DNA from 4 places in the Enterobacter sp. UPMP2060 genome. Region 3 is predicted to be linked to each of the others. Evidence: predicted binding sites of a transcription regulator. Region 3 holds the regulator's gene; each other region holds the start of a gene.

Region 1 (4,620 bases), on a different contig from region 3:
CGGGGCGCTGGCGGACCTGGACGATCGTCTGGCCGGACGTTTACGTAACCTGGTCATTACGCTCGTCTGCTTTTTCATTGCGTCAGCGTCCGTTGAGCTGCTTTTCCCGTGGCCCTGGCTGTTTGCCCTGGGCCTTACGCTCTCAACCAGCGGGTTTATTTTGCTGGGCGGCCTCGGGCAGCGCTATGCCACCATCGCGTTTGGTGCATTGCTGATCGCCATCTACACCATGCTGGGCGTTTCCCTGTACGACCAGTGGTACCAGCAGCCGGTTCTCCTGCTGCTGGGCGCCATCTGGTATAACCTGCTGACGCTAACCGGTCATCTGATCTTCCCGGTTCGCCCGCTGCAGGATAACCTTGCCCGTAGCTTTGAGCAGTTAGCCCACTATCTGGAACTGAAATCCCGGCTGTTCGATCCGGATATCGAGGAAGAAAGCCAGGCTCCGCTCTACGATCTGGCGCTGGCAAATGGCCAGCTGGTCGCCACCCTTAACCAGACAAAAGCCTCTCTGCTTACCCGTCTGCGCGGCGATCGCGGTCAGCGCGGAACGCGAAGGACCTTACACTACTATTTTGCCGCCCAGGACATTCACGAACGTGCCAGCTCCTCGCACGTTCAATACGCGGCCCTGCGCGAGAAGTTCCGCTACAGCGACGTGATGTTCCGCTTCCAGCGCCTGTTGTCCATGCAGTCCCAGGCGTGCCAGCAGCTCTCGCGCTCCATTCTGCTGCGTACGCCCTATCAGCATGACCCCCGCTTTGAACGCGTATTCAGCCATCTTGATGCGGCGCTCGACCGCGTTCAGGCCAGCGGAACGTCACCGGAGCACATCAAAGCGCTGGGCTTTCTGCTGAACAACCTGCGGGCGATTGATGCTCAGCTGGCGACCATTGAGTCCGAACAGGCGATGGCGCTGCCGGGCAGTGAGGTGGAAAATCAGCTTGCTGATGACAGCGTGCACAGCGTTAGCGATATGTGGCTGCGTCTGAGCCGTAACTTTACGCCGGAGTCGGCACTCTTTCGCCACGCGGTAAGAATGTCGCTGGTGCTGTGCGTGGGGTATGCCTTTATCCAGATAACCGGGCTGCACCACGGCTACTGGATCCTGCTGACCAGCCTGTTCGTCTGCCAGCCAAACTATAACGCCACCCGACACCGTCTTGCGCTGCGTATTATCGGCACGCTGGTCGGCGTCGCGATCGGCCTTCCGGTGCTCTATTTCGTGCCCTCCGTTGAAGGTCAACTGATTCTGATTGTGATCACCGGCGTGCTGTTCTTCGCGTTTCGCAACGTGCAGTACGCCCATGCCACCATGTTCATCACGCTGCTGGTGCTGCTCTGCTTTAACCTGCTGGGTGAAGGGTTTGAAATTGCCCTGCCCCGCGTGATCGATACCCTGATTGGCTGTGCGATTGCCTGGGCTGCGGTCAGCTTTATCTGGCCGGACTGGCGTTTCCGCAATTTGCCGCGCGTGGTAGACAGAGCAATGAACGCCAACTGTCGATACCTTGACGCAATCCTGGAGCAGTACCACCAGGGGCGCGATAACCGCCTGGCTTACCGGATAGCCCGTCGCGACGCGCACAACAGTGATGCAGAACTGGCCTCCGTTGTCTCTAATATGTCAACGGAGCCTCGCGCCACGGTGGAGATTCGTGAGACTGCGTTCCGCCTGCTCTGTCTGAACCATACGTTCACCAGCTATATTTCGACGCTGGGTGCCCACCGTGAGAAACTCACCAACCCGGGCATTCTCAACCTGCTCGATGACGCCGTCTGCTACGTTGATGACGCACTTCATCACCGACCGGCCGATGAGCCGCGCGTTCAACAGGCCCTGGATGAACTGGCTCAACGCATTGCGCATCTTGACCCAGGAAACGACAGCAAAGCGCCGCTGGTTCTTCAGCAAATAGGCCTGCTTATCGCTCTGCTGCCTGAAATTTGCCGGCTGCAACAGCAAATCGCTACCTGGAGAAGTGATTCTCCTGTGGCTCAGGCAGCGCATTAAACCACTCCGTCAGCTCCCGGCGAATGCCTGCCGGGAGTGCCGCCTCATGCAGCCCCTCGATAGCCCCTTCCAGTGCGAAGAGAACCTTAATACCGAGCGCTTTGTTTTTTGCCCGCATCTTCAGCCAGCTCGCTCTGGCACCCAGCGCCCGCAGCGTTTCCTCATTGGTAATGCCCGCTTCAAAGAGCAAGACTTCAAGCTGAAAGGTCAGGTTTGGCAGATCCTTGAGTCGGTTTCGTTGATGGCGCTGATAGCGCTCTTTTCTTGCCGCACTGAGCGCAAACGAGGAGAGCTGAAGCAGGCGCTCTCTGTCCTGCCATAATCCGTCATCCACACGATAATAGTTGAGCAGCACCGGGCGGCCTCGCTTCATCAACGTCAAAAAAGAGGAGGCATTTTTTACACAGTATTTCGCACTCTCCTCACAGGCGCGAAGATAAAGCTCACCGTCTGACACCATGGCAAAAACCGCATCATCCACCGCCAGGGTATAGCCTCCAAACAGCGCGCGATGATGAATCTCGCCCAACGGGGAGAGGTATTCCTGGGATTTATAAATCCGTTCATAAGATATCTTTTTCATGATATTTCCCTTCAAAATCATAAAGTAACAACGAAATTTCTTACTAGCGGATCCGTTAGCAGGAAAATAGGCAACTTATTGCCGATGAGCAAGATGATTTTTCGAGGGACATCAACATTGAATGAATTTTGCGAGTCGCTTTCCGAAAATGAGGTTGATCTTTATGCATACAGGGGTTACTGTATATCCATACAGTAACTACAGGGCTGGAATGAATATGCACACTTCAGGCTATGCAAATCGCTCAACCTCTCTCTCTTCTACCGCAGGCAATGTCGCGCAGAATTCCGTCGAGCGTGTTTCCACGGGGCTTATCAGTGAAGTGGTTTATCGTGAAGACCAGCCCCTGTTGACGCAACTTCTTTTGTTGCCGTTATTACAACAGCTTGGTCAGCAATCGCGCTGGCAGCTTTGGCTCACGCCTCAGCAAAAACTGAGCCGTGAGTGGGTTCAGTCCGCAGGCCTTCCGCTTACTAAGGTCATGCAAATTAATCAGCTCCCGCCGTGCGATACCGTTGAGTCGATGATCCGCGCGTTACGCACCGGAAATTACAGCGTGGTGATTGGATGGTTACCGGAAGAATTGACGGAAGAGGAACATTTCCGTCTGACTGAAGCAGCCGAAGAAGGGAATGCGATCGGGTTCATTATGCGTCCGGTTCGATCGGATTCTTACCGCAGAGGACAACTTTCTGGGCTAAAAATTCACTCAAATTTGTATCATTGAGTGAAATTAAGATTTTTCCTGGAATTTTTTTTGACCACAAGATGGCATTAAAGTTCCCGGCCTGAAAATTGCGGCAAGGCTTGTCTGGTGCGGTTCTCCTTAATTTTATTGCACAAAATTCGTTCGAAAAATGTTAAATAATCGGTATACGGAACTTTTTTTTTCATATGCCTGACGGACTTCACACTTGTAAGTTTTCAGCTACGTTGTAGACTTTACATCGCCAGGGGTGCTCGGCCTAAGCCGAAGATATCGGTAGATTTATATTTGACCACGCCCCCCGGTGAAGGATTTAACCGTGATTCTCTCCTGAGACTTTCATGGCGAATTTTGGATGATAACGAGGCGCAAAAAATGAAAAAGACAGCTATCGCGATTGCAGTGGCACTGGCTGGCTTCGCTACCGTAGCGCAGGCCGCTCCGAAAGATAATACCTGGTATGCAGGTGGTAAACTGGGCTGGTCTCAGTTCCACGACACCGGCTGGTACAACAGCAGCCTGAACAATGATGGCCCAACTCACGAGAGCCAGCTTGGTGCAGGTGCGTTCGGTGGCTATCAGGTTAACCCGTATGTTGGTTTTGAAATGGGTTACGACTGGTTAGGTCGTATGCCATACAAAGGCGACACCATCAACGGCGCTTTCAAAGCACAGGGCGTTCAGCTGACCGCTAAACTGGGCTACCCAATCACTGACGATCTGGACGTGTACACCCGTCTGGGCGGCATGGTATGGCGCGCAGATTCCAGCAACAACATCTCTGGTGACAACCATGACACCGGTGTTTCCCCAGTATTCGCTGGTGGCGTTGAGTGGGCTATGACCCGTGACATCGCTACCCGTCTGGAATACCAGTGGGTTAACAACATCGGCGACGGTAACACCGTTGGTGTTCGTCCAGACAACGGCATGCTGAGCGTAGGTGTTTCCTACCGTTTCGGCCAGCAGGAAGAAGCAGCTCCAGTTGTTGCTCCAGCGCCGGCTCCAGCTCCAGAAGTACAGACCAAGCACTTCACTCTGAAGTCTGACGTTCTGTTCAACTTCAACAAAGCGACTCTGAAACCAGAAGGCCAGCAGGCACTGGATCAGCTGTACACCCAGCTGAGCAACCTGGATCCTAAAGACGGTTCCGTAGTGGTTCTGGGCTTCACCGACCGTATCGGTTCTGACGCATACAACCAGAAACTGTCTGAGAAACGTGCTCAGTCTGTTGTTGATTACCTGATCTCTAAAGGTATCCCAGCTAACAAGATCTCCCCACGTGGTATGGGCGAATCTAACCCAGTTACTGGCAAC
Region 2 (4,620 bases), on a different contig from region 3:
TTGACAAAAGTTTTTTCGCCGCTAAGATAAGCCTCCACAACGATTCCTCTGTAGTTCAGTCGGTAGAACGGCGGACTGTTAATCCGTATGTCACTGGTTCGAGTCCAGTCAGAGGAGCCAAATTTAAAAAGCCTGCTTTTAAAGCAGGCTTTTTGCTTTGCGGATGAGGGAAAATGAACGCTCTGTTTGTCTACGGCACGCTGCGCCCGGGCCACGCTAATGCGCATATTCTTGAAGACATCGGCGGCGAATGGCTGGCCGGTTCCGTATCCGGCACGTTTTACGAACGCGGCTGGGGCGCCGCGGCGGACTTCCCGGGAATTGTGCTCCACCCTGGCGGCCCCCGCGTCGAAGGCTATCTGTTTATCTCGGATAACCTTGCCGCACACTGGCAAATGCTGGACGAATTTGAAGACGGCTACGATCGGGTTGAGGTCACGGTGACCACCCTTGAAGGCAAGCAGGTTCAGGCCTGGATTTATCAGCTACAGCCGCGTTCTGAATCATAAAAAAAGGCTCTCTGTCACCAGAGAGCCTTTTTCATTATTCGCTGCGATTACTCGCTTTTTGCTTCGCCGTTTTTGATTTCGCCCATCACTTTCAGCTTTTTAGAGATGTCGCGACGCTCTTTGGACAGCTCAGCGTTTTTGATGATGTAGTCATCAACGCGGTCTTCATAGTCGCTCTTCATGCTGGCGATGATGCCCTGAATAGCTTCAACGCTCATACCTGGCTTGATGTAGTCGCTCAGGTTGTCGAGCAGCAGAACACGTTTCTGGTTGTCACGGATCTTCTTCTCAACGTCCTGGATTTCACGCTGCAGCTTGTTTTTGCGGCGGAACAGGCGGACGAATTCCAGAACATCCTGGAACGAAGGCTTGGTAGTTTCCATTTTTACACCCCTGATAATGTGAGATTCGGATTCGTTAAGGCAACCGTTGTAACAATAACCTTACTGACAGCGGCTGCGAATGACAATGAGTATATCGTTTAAAGCTATCATAACCCCAATTGCTGCTGAATCGAAGCAGCAGCCGTCACATACGCCTTTTATTTGCGCAGCGCCCGGCAAATAAGGTGCGATAACAGCTCAAGCTGCCGCGCCAGTTCCATGCTCAGCCAGACGTAGCCATGAATAGGCGTTTCCGCAACGTTATCGCTCTGGCGTTCATTGATTAACTGCTTCAGCTCCGCAACGATCTCATTCAGCCGCTCGCTGTTGGCCAGTATCGGCTGCGGATTCCCTTCATAGAGCGCATGGGCAATGGTCAACAGCGTTTGCTGCGTCATCTGCTGGGTCTCTTTGAGAGTCTGCGCGTTAAGCATCAACAGATGGCTGGGACGCGAGGCCCAGTGGGCGTTGATTTGCAGTTCAAGCATGCAGACCAGATTGCGGCTTACCGTCTGGATGGCTTCGAAAATCGATTTCTGAATACGGGTTTCTTTGCTGGCGGGCGTGATCAGGCCGCGCATTTTGACCACGTCGTTGAGGATCGTTTGCAGATGCTTTTCCAGCCGGGGACGCTCGACCAGATTCGGAGAAAAACCGGCCTGATAGACGCGGTTAAAGGCGGTGACGTAGTTCGCCATCTGAATACGCCAGTGCAGAAAAGCGCGCTGCGGCCAGATACCGGTGAAGAGCATGGCCAGCAGTGACCCCAGGATGACATCCCCGCTTCGCCACAGCGCGGTGGTCATATCCTCGGCGGGCGCACCGACAACCACCGCGAGAGTAATCCCAATCAGCAAGGCCTGATACGGTCTTTTGCCCAACGCCAGCCAGCCGCACAGGAACATGGCGGCCCCGCACCATGCCAGCATCACGGGAAATGAGATGAGCTCCAGCTTCAGGGCAATAAGCCCAAGGGCCGAGCCTAAAACCGTCCCGCCAATTCGCTCAAAGGCGCGCGGAACAACGTTCCCCCAAAACGAGATGGGCCCCATCACCACCACCAGGGTAATCAGCGGCCACGTCCCTTCCGGAACATCAAGCAAACGGACCAGTACAAACGTCAATACGAACGCCAGCGCGATGCGGCACCCGTGCACCACGCGGTAATGTTTGTACAAGCGAATTTCAAAAGGGGTTAATGATTTGTCGGGACGCACACCCGCTCTCCAGCTACACGGCAAATCACAATTGTACTGTGTTTTCAGCCGGGCGGATCGCTCCCGGCTGAAAAACCCTTCATTTAGCAGGCTTAAGCCGTTTTATGCTCTACCGCGATATACATTTCGATATCCCAGTAGCCGTCTGCATTGCCGTCATTGAGATAGCGTTCGAAGCAGGGTTTAAGCGCCATCTGGTACTTATTGTCCTGCAGCAGAGAGTTGAAGAACTGATACCACGGCGTGGCGAAGTCGTAGTTTTCCACGCGCGCCGACGCCACGGCATAATCACCGCCCGCGATTTCCGTCATCATGACGCCTTCGCTGTTTTCCGGGATAACGAAATCGTCCGGCACCGTAACGGCCGTATCGCAGCGCAGTTTTTCTGCCGGGACCTCATCGGGGTTATCGTAGTAGACCGCAACCCACTCCAGCGGCTCAATGTGGCGCCCGTCCACCCACATCACCAGCTGTTCAAAGCCCTGTTTAACCGTTTGTTCCCACGGTCCGACCAAATGAAAACCGGCAATCTTACGTTTCTGTTGCTGCTTGATGCTGTAGTCCATGCTGCCTCCATTTATTACTGTATATTTATACACTATAAAGCTGGATTACTATTATCGGCAAACGAGGAGTGTTTATTATGTGAGCAGACTCGCAACCCTGCCAGTCTGCCCATCAGCGGTTAAAGCGTGTGGTGGAGATAATCGCTCATGCGAGAGAACAGTCCGCCCTTATCAACGGCTTCCAGCGTCACCAGCGGCCAGTGCGCCACCACCTTGTCACGGTCATAGAGCTGGATCTCCCCGACCCGCTGATGCGCAGCAATCGGCGCTTCCAGCTCTTTTTTATCCAGCACGTATTTGGCTTTGATGTTCGGCACTTCCGCTTTCGGCAAGGCCAGCCAGAAGTCCTGGTCGGTGCCCAGTTTCACCTGCTCCTTATCGCCGTACCAGATACGCTCTGTCCCCACTTTTTTACCGCTATGCAGGATTTGCACCGTATCGAAGTTCTGCTGCCCCCAGTGCAGCAGTTTTCGGGCCTGGTCCTCACGGCCTTTCGGGCTGTCCGCCCCCATCACCACCGCGATTAAACGGCGCTGCCCGTCAACGGCGGACGCAATCAGGTTAAAGCCCGCCCCCGAAGTGTGCCCCGTTTTAAGCCCGTCCACGTTCATGGTTTTATCCCACAGCAGGCCATTACGGTTTTGCTGGGTGATCCCGTTCCAGGTCAGGCTCTTTTCGCTGTACATATGATAAAACTCAGGCTCGCCGTGAATGATGGCCCGGGAGAGTACGGCCAGGTCATAGGCCGAGCTGTGCTGGCCCGGCGCGTCCAGCCCGTGGACGGTTTCAAAGTGCGTATCGCGCAGGTTCAGCTTCTGCACGTAGTCGTTCATCATCTTCACAAACTGCGGCTGACCGCCCGCCACGTGATCGGCCAGCGCCACGCAGGCGTCGTTGCCGGAATCGACAATCAGACCGCGGCTTAAATCACGCACGGAGACGCGATCGCCCTCTTTCAGGAACATCAGCGATGAGCCGTCAAAAACCGGGTTGCCCTTTGCCCACGCGTCACGCCCGACGGTGACAATGTCGTCCGGCGTAATGCGATGGCTATCAATGGCCCGATCAACCACATACCCCGTCATCAGCTTGGTCAGGCTCGCCGGATTACGTTGTTGATGTTCGTTGCCCGCCGTTAAGATCTGACCAGTCGTGTAGTCCATCAGCACCCAGGAGCCAGCCTGAATGGCCGGAGGCTGCGGCGAAAAATCCAGTGGTTCGGCCGCAAAAGCAGATGAGACACTCGAAGCGAGTAAAGAAACAGCAATAAACAGACGGCGTTTCAACGGTATATCCTCAGGTCAGTAAAAATCGATGACCTTTTTACGGGAGTTCTGATGTCGTTACCTGGCTTAATTGCAAAAAAATGTGACAGAGCACAGATTTTTCTCTGAAGCTGGCGCGCAAATTTGCTCGACGGCGGTGCTTTTTATTCGGTCTGAACCGCACGATCGTTTACCATAGTGACGTCATTTTTTAACAGGATGGTATTACTGGTGTCTGACTCTGCCGCTCGCCCGACTTTTTTATTCCATGACTACGAAACCTTTGGCACACACCCGGCGCTGGACCGACCGGCGCAGTTTGCCGCCATCCGTACCGACGACGAATTCAACATTATTGGCGAGCCTGAGGTCTTTTACTGCAAACCGGCTGATGACTACCTGCCGCAGCCCGGGGCGGTCATGGTCACCGGGATCACGCCTCAGGAAGCGCGCGAGAAAGGCGTTAACGAGGCAGAATTCGCCCGACGCATCCACGATCTGTTTACCGTCCCCAATACCTGCGTGGTCGGTTACAACAACATCCGCTTCGATGACGAAGTAACGCGCAACATCTTCTATCGCAACTTCTACGATCCCTATGCCTGGAGCTGGCAGAACCGCAACTCATGCTGGGATTTGCTCGACATCATGCGCGCCTGTTATGCCCTGCGTCCTGAGGG
Region 3 (4,620 bases):
TCGCGGAACACGGTGGAGTAAAGCTTGTTGCCCTTGAAGGTGCGACGGATAAAGAACGCGCCCAGGCGGCGGAAAATCGGACCTGCTGGCCAGAAATTCAGGTTGATACCGGCAGCAATGTGCGGCGGTACCAGCCCCTGGTGATAGAGCACGTAGGAAAGAAGCAGGTAGTCCATGTGGCTGCGGTGGCAGGGAACATAGACGATCTCATGGCCATCGTGCGCCAGCTGACGCACACGTTCGGCATTATGAACGTTGATGCCCTGATACAGGCGGTTCCAGGTAAAGCCGAGAATACGATCGGACAGGCGAATCATCTCGTAAGAGAAGTTCGCTGCAATCTCTTCCATCAGCGCAATGGCGTTCTGCTGGGCTTTCTCATGCGATATTTTCTTGCTGCGCGCTTCGTCTTCAACGGCGCGGGCAATCGCTTTGGAGGCCAAAAGCTTGTTGAACAGATCCTGACGCGCCGGGAGACGCGGCCCTACGGCAGCGAGGCGCTGGCGCGCGAAGTGCATACGCGCCACGCGCGCCAGTTTTTGCGCGATGATCTTGTCGGTACCGTGCTCGTCCGCCATACGACGCAGCGAAACGGAAGGGGAGAAACGCACAAAGCTGTCGCGTCCCAGCCAGGAGACCGCGAAGAACTTCTGGATGCCGTTAAGCATGCGCAGCGGCGGGTTCTCTTCACCTTTTTCACGGCCCGGACGACGACCAAACATCACCGACACCGGCACCATCTGCACATCCAGATCGGGGTTGCTGCGGTGCAGGTCAAGATAGTCGTGGAACAGCTTGATGGACTCTTCTTTTGGCGTGTAGTAGGTAAACACGCGCGGTCCACCGTGAATGAACACGTAGCGCGGCAGCAGCGTACCGTCAACTTCAAGCGGTTCAAGCGGGTCCGGTAAGTCATGCGCCAGACACTGGGCGCGAAGCGTCAGTAAGTCTGCCTTCGAGTTATAAGGCAAAACGTACATAATAGGACGCGAGGTATCGAGCCCCAATTCCAGCGCGGGTTCTGCTGGGATAGACTTGCTTTTTACCAGGATGCTTAATGGTAAATTAAGTAATTTGTAGTAAATTCGTGGCCAGCCGGACATAAACGATGTAAAGCCTCTGGTTAATAATGCAATTGCGGCGCAAGGATAACAGAAAGCGCGCAAAATTTCTGTTGTTACCCGTCATACTTCAGGCTGTAGCGAAACGCGCTACAGTTCCTGTTACTGACGCTTTTTTTCATAAAAGGTTCTTTTAATGGCCAATAATACCACTGGGTTAACGCGTATCATCAAAGCCGCCGGCTATTCATGGAAAGGTTTCCGTGCCGCGTGGATCAACGAAGCCGCCTTTCGCCAGGAGGGCGTCGCCGCTATCATCGCGGTGATCATCGCCTGTTTCCTTGATGTTGATGCTATTACCCGCGTACTTCTAATCGGTTCCGTGCTTCTGGTGATGATAGTGGAAATTCTTAATAGCGCTATTGAAGCCGTTGTTGATCGCATTGGTTCAGATTTCCACGAGCTTTCTGGCCGCGCAAAAGACATGGGCTCTGCTGCCGTGTTGCTGGCGATTATCACTGCCGTTATCACCTGGGTCACGCTGCTTTGGTCGCATTTCCGATGAGCCTCGAGGAATAATTAAGTCCCTGGTTTTTTGTGCAGTTTTTGGTTCCAAAATCGCCTTTGACTGTATATACTCACAGCATAACTGTATATACACCCAGGGGGCGGAATGAAAGCGTTAACGACCAGGCAGCAAGAGGTGTTTGATCTCATCCGGGATCATATCGGCCAGACGGGTATGCCACCCACGCGTGCGGAAATCGCGCAGCGTCTGGGCTTCCGTTCTCCGAATGCTGCCGAAGAACACCTGAAAGCGCTGGCGCGTAAAGGCGTGATTGAGATTGTTTCAGGCGCGTCACGCGGTATCCGCCTGCTGGTGGAAGAAGAGACGGGCATTCCGCTGATAGGCCGTGTTGCCGCCGGTGAGCCTTTACTGGCACAGCAACATATTGAAGGCCACTACCAGGTCGATCCTGGCATGTTCAAACCGAGCGCAGATTTCCTGCTGCGCGTTAGCGGTATGTCGATGAAAGACATCGGTATTCTTGATGGCGATCTGCTTGCGGTGCACAAAACGCAGGATGTGCGTAACGGCCAGGTAGTTGTCGCGCGCATTGATGATGAAGTTACCGTCAAGCGTCTGAAAAAACAGGGTAACACCGTTCAGCTGCTGCCTGAAAACAACGAGTTCTCCCCGATTGTGGTCGATCTCCGCGAACACAACTTCTCTATCGAAGGACTGGCGGTTGGGGTCATTCGCAACGGTGAATGGCTGTAATCTCTTCCTGACAGGCTATGGCGCCGCTGTAGCCTGCTTCATTCTCCACTCCCGGTATTTTTCATGTCACTGCTGACGGAATCAGATAAGGCATTGTGGCGTCTCGCTCTGCCGATGATTTTCTCCAATATCACCGTGCCCTTGCTGGGGCTGGTCGATACTGCCGTTATTGGTCATCTTGATTCGCCTGTTTATCTTGGCGGCGTGGCGATTGGCGCGACGGCAACCAGCTTCCTGTTTATGCTGCTGCTCTTTTTGCGCATGAGCACCACCGGGCTCACGGCACAGGCTTATGGTGCAAAAGATCCGCTGCGTCTGGCGCGCGCGCTGGTCCAGCCGCTGATCCTTGCGCTTGGCGCGGGAGTGTTAATCGTTTTATTACGTACGCCCCTGATCGACCTTGCGCTCCATGTTGTCGGCGGCAGCGAGGCGGTACTGGCTCAGGCGCGCCGTTTCCTTGAAATTCGCTGGCTCAGCGCGCCCGCCTCGCTGGCAAACCTGGTTCTGCTGGGGTGGCTACTGGGCGTGCAGTACGCCCGTGCGCCAGTGATTTTGCTGGTGGCAGGCAACCTTCTCAACATTGTGCTGGATGTCTGGCTGGTAATGGGCCTGCATATGAACGTGCAGGGCGCGGCGCTGGCGACGGCGATTGCCGAATACGGAACCTTGATTATCGGTCTGTGGATGGTCTGGCGCGTGCTGGCGATGCGCGGGATCTCCCTGGCGCTGCTCAAAACCGCATGGCGCGGCAATATCCGTAAGCTGCTGGCGCTCAATCGTGACATCATGCTGCGCTCGCTGCTGCTTCAGCTCTGCTTCGGCGCGCTGACGGTTTTCGGGGCCCGACAGGGGCCAGAAATCGTCGCGGTCAACGCGGTATTGATGACGCTGCTGACCTTTACCGCCTACGCGCTGGACGGATTTGCCTATGCGGTAGAAGCGCATTCCGGGCAGGCGTACGGGGCGCGCGAAAGCGGGCAGCTTAGGGACGTCTGGCGGGCAGCCTGCCGCCAGTCTGGGCTGGTGGCGCTGGTGTTCGGCCTGGTTTACGCCTGCTTTGGTGAGCAAATTGTCGCGTTGCTTACGTCTCTTCCTGCGCTGCGCGAGCTGGCGAGTCACTATCTCATCTGGCAAGTCATCTTACCGGTGGTCGGCGTCTGGTGTTATCTGCTGGACGGCATGTTTATTGGTGCGACGCGCGGAGCGGAAATGCGTAACAGCATGGCGGTCGCGGCGGCCGGGTTTGGTCTGACGCTGCTGACGCTTCCCTGGCTGGGTAATCACGGTTTGTGGCTGGCCCTGGCCGTTTTCCTCTCGCTGCGAGGGATATCGCTGGCTTTTATCTGGCACCGCCACTGGCAAAACGATACCTGGTTCCCTTCACGTCACGATATATCGTGACGGTTAAAGATTCCGAATATCAAATCAACTGCCGAATCCTTAACTACAATAATTATCACGTCCAGCAGAAAAGAACGTAACGGACGTTACGACCCGACGCTTAACTAAGAGGACACGATGATGAATAAAGACGAAATCGGCGGCAACTGGAAGCAGTTCAAGGGTAAAGCGAAAGAACAGTGGGGTAAGCTGACCGATGACGATATGACCGTCATTGAAGGTAAACGCGATCAGCTTGTCGGTAAAATCCAGGAGCGTTACGGCTACGCAAAAGACCAGGCGGAAAAAGAAGTGGGCGACTGGGAAAAACGCAACGACTACCGCTGGTAACCGGGCTATACCCGCAAGTACAAGGAAGTACACCCTGAGGGCGGCCATGAGCCGCCTTTGCTTTTACTACTGCTAACGCGGTTTTTTCTTCACAAGAATAGAGTGGTCGTGCTGACATGCGTCCTGATGGCGGCAGGCTTCCACTTCCACGCAGGCAGAGCACAGTCCGTGCGCTTCAATCACGTTATGACGCAGGGCAAAACCCATTTTCGCCGCCAGCGTATGCATAATATCTTCCACGCCTTCCGCAGCCTCTTCTTTCACCACGCCGCAGCGGTCGCAGATAAACATCGCCGATGTATGGGTGGGCTGATCGAACAGATGGCACAACACGTAGCTGTTGGTGGACTCAACTTTATGCACGAATCCTTGTTCCAGCAGGAAATCAAGGGCGCGATACACGGTTGGTGGTTTCGCCTGCGGCTCGCTTTCGCGGAGCAGGTCCAGCAGATCGTAAGCGCTGATGGCACCCTGCTGCAGGCTCATCAGACGTAAGACTTCAAGGCGCTGCGGAGTCAGGCGCACATTGCGTTGCGCACACAGCTT
Region 4 (4,620 bases), on a different contig from region 3:
GGCGCTCCATTCGGTAATCGCCGCCGTGTCGCCGCTGTTCAGCGCGTCGCGCAGCAGCGTCAGCTCTTCACATTTTTGCAGGGCGAAGGCAAACCAGCTTTTCACCTCGGCATCCAGACGCGTTTCCACGCTCAGATCGATCGGGCTGTGCAGCAGCGAACAGGACGAGGCCACCCACAGCTCACGTTTGCCGACGATGTCTTTGATTTGCGCGTATTTCTCGGTGAGATCGGCGCGCCAGACGTTACGGCCGTTGATCAGCCCGGCAGAGAGCAGCCAGTCCGCTGGCAAACGCTTGTGCAGCTCCGCCACATCATCTTTACCGTGTACGAGGTCAACGTGCAGGCCCTGGACCGGCAGCGCGGTAATGGTCTTCAGGTTCGGCGTCACGCCTTCAAAATAGGTCGTCAGCAGGAGTTTTACCTGACCGGTGAGCGCGTCATACGCCGGTTTTAAGGCATCGAGCCAATCCTGCGGCAGCTCAAGCACCAGCGCCGGTTCGTCGATTTGCACCCACTGAATGCCGCGTTTGCCCAGCTCACTCAGCACCTGTTTGTAGACCGGCAGAATATCCTTCAGCAGGCTGAGTCGGTCAAACGGCTCGCCCTTTACTTTTCCCAGCCACAGGTACGTTACCGGCCCGAGCAGCACCGGCTTCACCTGGTGGCCCAGCGCCAGCGCTTCATCCACTTCGTCCAGAAGCTGCGTCCAGGTCAGCCTGAACTGCTGGCCTTTGACGAACTCCGGCACCATATAGTGATAGTTGGTGTTAAACCACTTGGTCATTTCCGCCGCTGCCGCTGGCTCCCCCGTCGGCGCGCGGCCACGGCCGATGCGGAACAGGGTATCGATATCTACCGATCCATCTTTGTTCTGATGACGAGCCGGCACGTTGCCAAGCAGCAGGCTGGTCGTCAGAACATGGTCGTACCAGGCGAAATCGCCCACCGGCAGCAGGTCAATGCCCGCCTGTTTTTGCTGATCCCAGTGGCGGGCGCGCAGCTCGCGTCCTACCGCCAGCAGTTCTTCGCGGGTGGCATTACCCGCCCAGTAGCTTTCTTGTGCTTTTTTCAGCTCGCGACGCAGGCCGACGCGAGGGAAACCGAGAGTGTGATTGCGGATTGTCATGGTGTGCCCCTTGTGAAATTCGTTATTTAGACGTCCAGATGTTTACACTTCTATAATTGGCAGGTACTGTATATTCCTCAAGCGCAATATGTTCATGGCGAAGTGAAGGACTTTCATGATCGAGATTAAACACCTGAAAACGCTACAAGCGTTGCGGAACTGCGGTTCGCTCGCGGCGGCTGCGGCCACGCTGCACCAGACCCAGTCCGCCCTTTCTCACCAGTTCAGCGATCTGGAACAACGCCTCGGCTTCCGTCTTTTTGTGCGTAAGAGCCAGCCGCTACGCTTTACGCCGCAGGGTGAAATTCTTCTTCAGCTGGCGAATCAGGTACTGCCTCAAATCGCGAGCGCGCTGCAGGCGTGTAACGAACCGCAGCAGACCAAACTGCGCATCGCCATTGAGTGCCACAGCTGTATTCAGTGGCTGACCCCCGCGCTTGAGAACTTCCGCCAGAAGTGGCCGCAGGTGGAGATGGACTTCAAATCCGGCGTGACCTTTGACCCGCAGCCGTCGCTGCAGCAGGGCGAGCTGGATCTGGTCATGACCTCTGACATCCTGCCGCGCAGCGGCCTGCACTATTCGCCGATGTTTGATTATGAAGTGCGCCTGGTGCTGGCGCCGGATCACCCGCTGGCCGCCAAAACGCGCATCACGCCGGAAGACCTGGCGACAGAGACGCTGCTGATTTATCCGGTGCAGCGCAGCCGCCTGGATATCTGGCGCCACTTCCTGCAGCCGGCAGGCATTAGCCCGAAGCTGAAAAGCGTGGATAACACCCTGCTGCTGATTCAGATGGTGGCGGCCAGAATGGGTATCGCGGCGCTGCCGCACTGGGTGGTGGAGAGTTTTGAACGCCAGGGTCTGGTGCAGACCAAAACCCTGGGTGAAGGATTGTGGAGCCGACTGTACGCCGCCGTGCGCGATGGCGAGCAGCGTCAGCCGATTACGGAGGCGTTTATTCGCTCAGCGCGGAACCACGCGTGCGACCATCTTCCGTTTGTGCGGAGCGCGGAGCGACCCATCGGCGATGGACCCACAGCGAAGCCAGGATCACCGCTCCCCCAATAAGGAAGCTCGGCCAGTGCGGCTGTTGCTGCCAGATGGCGAGGTTGACCAGCAGCCCTGCCGGAACATGCACGTTGTTCATGATCCCCAGCGTACCGGCGTCTACCTGCGTAGCGCCGTAGTTCCACATGAAGTACCCCAGCCCTGACGCCACTACGCCCAGCCAGACCAGAACGCCCCACTGCACGGCGGTGGTCGGCAGTTTTTGCGGGTTGCCGAGCATAAACCACGCCGCTACCGCGACAATCGCGGCGCCCATATAGAACCAGGCAAACGCGTTGTGCTGCGGCATCGGTCGGGTTTCCATCAGACGTTTGTAGCCCACCATGCCGATGGCGAAGCTGATGTTGGCAAGCTGGACGAACATCAGCCCGGTCCAGAAGTGATCGCTGACTTTGTCATAGCGAATAATCGCCGCGCCGATCACCGCCAGCGCCGCGCTCAGCAGGTATCCCCAGCGCAGACGGCGTCTGCTGAGCAGGTCGTAAATCAGCGTGATATAGAGCGGCGTCAGCACGGTAAAGAGCAGGAATTCGGAGACGGACAGGTAGATGTAGGCCCGGAAGCTGAACAGATACATGATGCCGAGCTGCATCGCTCCCACCAGCATATACAGCACAATCGTTTTCAGCGATTGCCCGCGCGCGCGCAGAAACGGCAGGAACACCAGCGCCGCCAGCCCCACGCGCATCAGCACCGAGAAGTAGCTGTCGACCGAACCGGCAAGATATTCGCCAATCAGGCTAAAGGAGAAGGCCCACAGAATGGTGGTGATAATGAGTAGCGCCACAATGCTTGTCTCTCAGAAAGAAGGAGAGGCATTGTAGCGAACTCTTTAGTTGACAACTGAGCAATAAACAACCGAATGAAGATTATTCAAGGAACAGTTTGCGCAGATACTTCGGTACCGCGTTGTCAGCGTTAGAACCAATCACTTCCAGCTCAGGATGCAGATCCTTCAGACGCTGGTGCGCGTTCTGCATGATGCAGCCCTTGCCCGCCATCGAAAGCATCTCGGCGTCATTCATGCCGTCACCGAAGGCGATACAGTCTTTCAGCCCGAAGCCCAGACGTTTCGCAACCGCTTCCAGCGCGTGACCTTTAGAGACGCCACCCGCCATCACTTCCAGACAGGTCAGGGTTGAGAAGCTCACGTTGACGCGATCGCCCCAGCGGGCGTTGATCGCCTGTTCCAGCGGGAGCAGCTCTTCGTGGCTGTCACAGGTGAAGAACACCTTGCTGATCCCTTCCGGCTCCAGCAGACCCGGTTCGTAGAGGGAGTAGTTGAATACCGCTTCCTTGAAGAAACGCATTTCATCCGGGCGATGGCGGTTCATAAACCAGTCGTCGTCGCGGTAAACGTTAGTGACGATAGCCGGGTTGTTATGCACCACGCCGAACAGATCGGCGGCGATATCGCGATCCAGGTTGTGGGTAAAGATCAGGTTGCCGTCGGTATCATGCACGCGCGCACCGTTGGAGGTGATCATGTACGATTTGATCTCAAGATTATCGCGGATCTGCCCCACGTCCACGTGGTGGCGGCCGGTGGCGAACACAAAGTTCACGCCACGTGCAGTCAGGAGTTTTAAGGTCTCTTTCGCGTAAGGCGACAGGGTGTGGTCGGGGGAAAGCAGCGTGCCATCTAAATCAGATGCAACAACCTGGTACATAGGGATTTCAACCTCTGGTGGAAAACAAGAATCAATTATGCCTGTTGAAAAATTCAACAATGGCGTTAAGCGCGACTGAGCGCATAGCGTCCTTTTCAAAAAGGATCTCATGGAACGCGCCGTTAATGACCAGCGGTTTACCCCCTTCACAAGGGTGACCGGCTGCAGCGCGCAGTTCACAATAGCGGTCATGCATGCGGTTATCCACCACACGCTCTTCTTCCGCCTGGATCAGAAGCGTCGGCGTGTCATCATCGCCTACGCCCGCCAGCACCTGCTCACCGGCCAGAATACCCTCCCGCACCCAGTGCCAGGTCGGGCCGCCGACGCGCAAGCGCGGTTCATCGGCATAAAAGCGCAGGTTGCGGCGATAACGCTGCCGGCTGTGGGTTAAGACGTTGATGGCGAACGGCAGCGCGCGCCAGCGTCCTGTGCCAATGGCATAACCTTCACGAATGCGCTGATGGCCCTCAGCCCAGTCAAGAAGATGGCGCACCATCCAGTCAGGAAAACGGATGACGATACCGTACATCGGCGCGGTGAGCGCAATGGCGTCGCACTGGTGCGCGTAACGCTGCAAAAACAGCGTCGAAATGGCGCCGCCCATGGAGTGCGCAAGAATATACCGCTTGCGCCAGGGACCGGGCTGAACGTCCTGCTGCCAGAACGCGGCAAAATCGTCGACGTAATCGCTGAAGCGATCGACGTGCCCACGGTGCGTGTCCGGCAGCATACGTCCGGACAGCCCCTGTC

What was found. Region 3 encodes LexA, which represses DNA repair genes until DNA is damaged. Its sites were predicted from a motif close to TNCTGTATGTACATACAGNA; they were not measured.
Region 1: the regulator LexA is predicted to act here: its motif matches at 2,775-2,794, upstream of sulA (SOS-induced cell division inhibitor SulA).
Region 2: the regulator LexA is predicted to act here: its motif matches at 2,691-2,710, upstream of sbmC (DNA gyrase inhibitor SbmC).
Region 4: the regulator LexA is predicted to act here: its motif matches at 1,193-1,212, upstream of metR (HTH-type transcriptional regulator MetR).

The regions. Positions count from the first base shown of each region.
Region 1 covers NZ_JBSKJQ010000001.1:442,941-447,560, reverse strand. The annotation lists gene yccS (YccS family putative transporter) at 1-2,014, shown strand, start outside; gene ACWKXN_RS02095 (TfoX/Sxy family DNA transformation protein) at 1,971-2,597, opposite strand; gene sulA (SOS-induced cell division inhibitor SulA) at 2,815-3,324, shown strand; gene ompA (porin OmpA) at 3,679-4,620, shown strand, end outside.
Region 2 covers NZ_JBSKJQ010000002.1:543,774-548,393, reverse strand. The annotation lists tRNA gene ACWKXN_RS08010 (tRNA-Asn) at 45-120, shown strand; gene ACWKXN_RS08005 (gamma-glutamylcyclotransferase family protein) at 174-509, shown strand; gene ACWKXN_RS08000 (DUF496 family protein) at 557-892, opposite strand; gene ACWKXN_RS07995 (FUSC family protein) at 1,051-2,109, opposite strand; gene sbmC (DNA gyrase inhibitor SbmC) at 2,202-2,675, opposite strand; gene dacD (serine-type D-Ala-D-Ala carboxypeptidase DacD) at 2,795-3,961, opposite strand; gene sbcB (exodeoxyribonuclease I) at 4,160-4,620, shown strand, end outside.
Region 3 covers NZ_JBSKJQ010000011.1:68,955-73,574, reverse strand. The annotation lists gene plsB (glycerol-3-phosphate 1-O-acyltransferase PlsB) at 1-1,103, opposite strand, end outside; gene ACWKXN_RS18490 (diacylglycerol kinase) at 1,258-1,626, shown strand; gene lexA (transcriptional repressor LexA) at 1,735-2,343, shown strand; gene dinF (MATE family efflux transporter DinF) at 2,407-3,744, shown strand; gene ACWKXN_RS18475 (CsbD family protein) at 3,865-4,074, shown strand; gene zur (zinc uptake transcriptional repressor Zur) at 4,147-4,620, opposite strand, start outside.
Region 4 covers NZ_JBSKJQ010000015.1:21,093-25,712, forward strand. The annotation lists gene metE (5-methyltetrahydropteroyltriglutamate--homocysteine S-methyltransferase) at 1-1,128, opposite strand, end outside; gene metR (HTH-type transcriptional regulator MetR) at 1,244-2,197, shown strand; gene ACWKXN_RS20585 (carboxylate/amino acid/amine transporter) at 2,085-2,984, opposite strand; gene yigL (sugar/pyridoxal phosphate phosphatase YigL) at 3,067-3,867, opposite strand; gene pldB (lysophospholipase L2) at 3,899-4,620, opposite strand, start outside.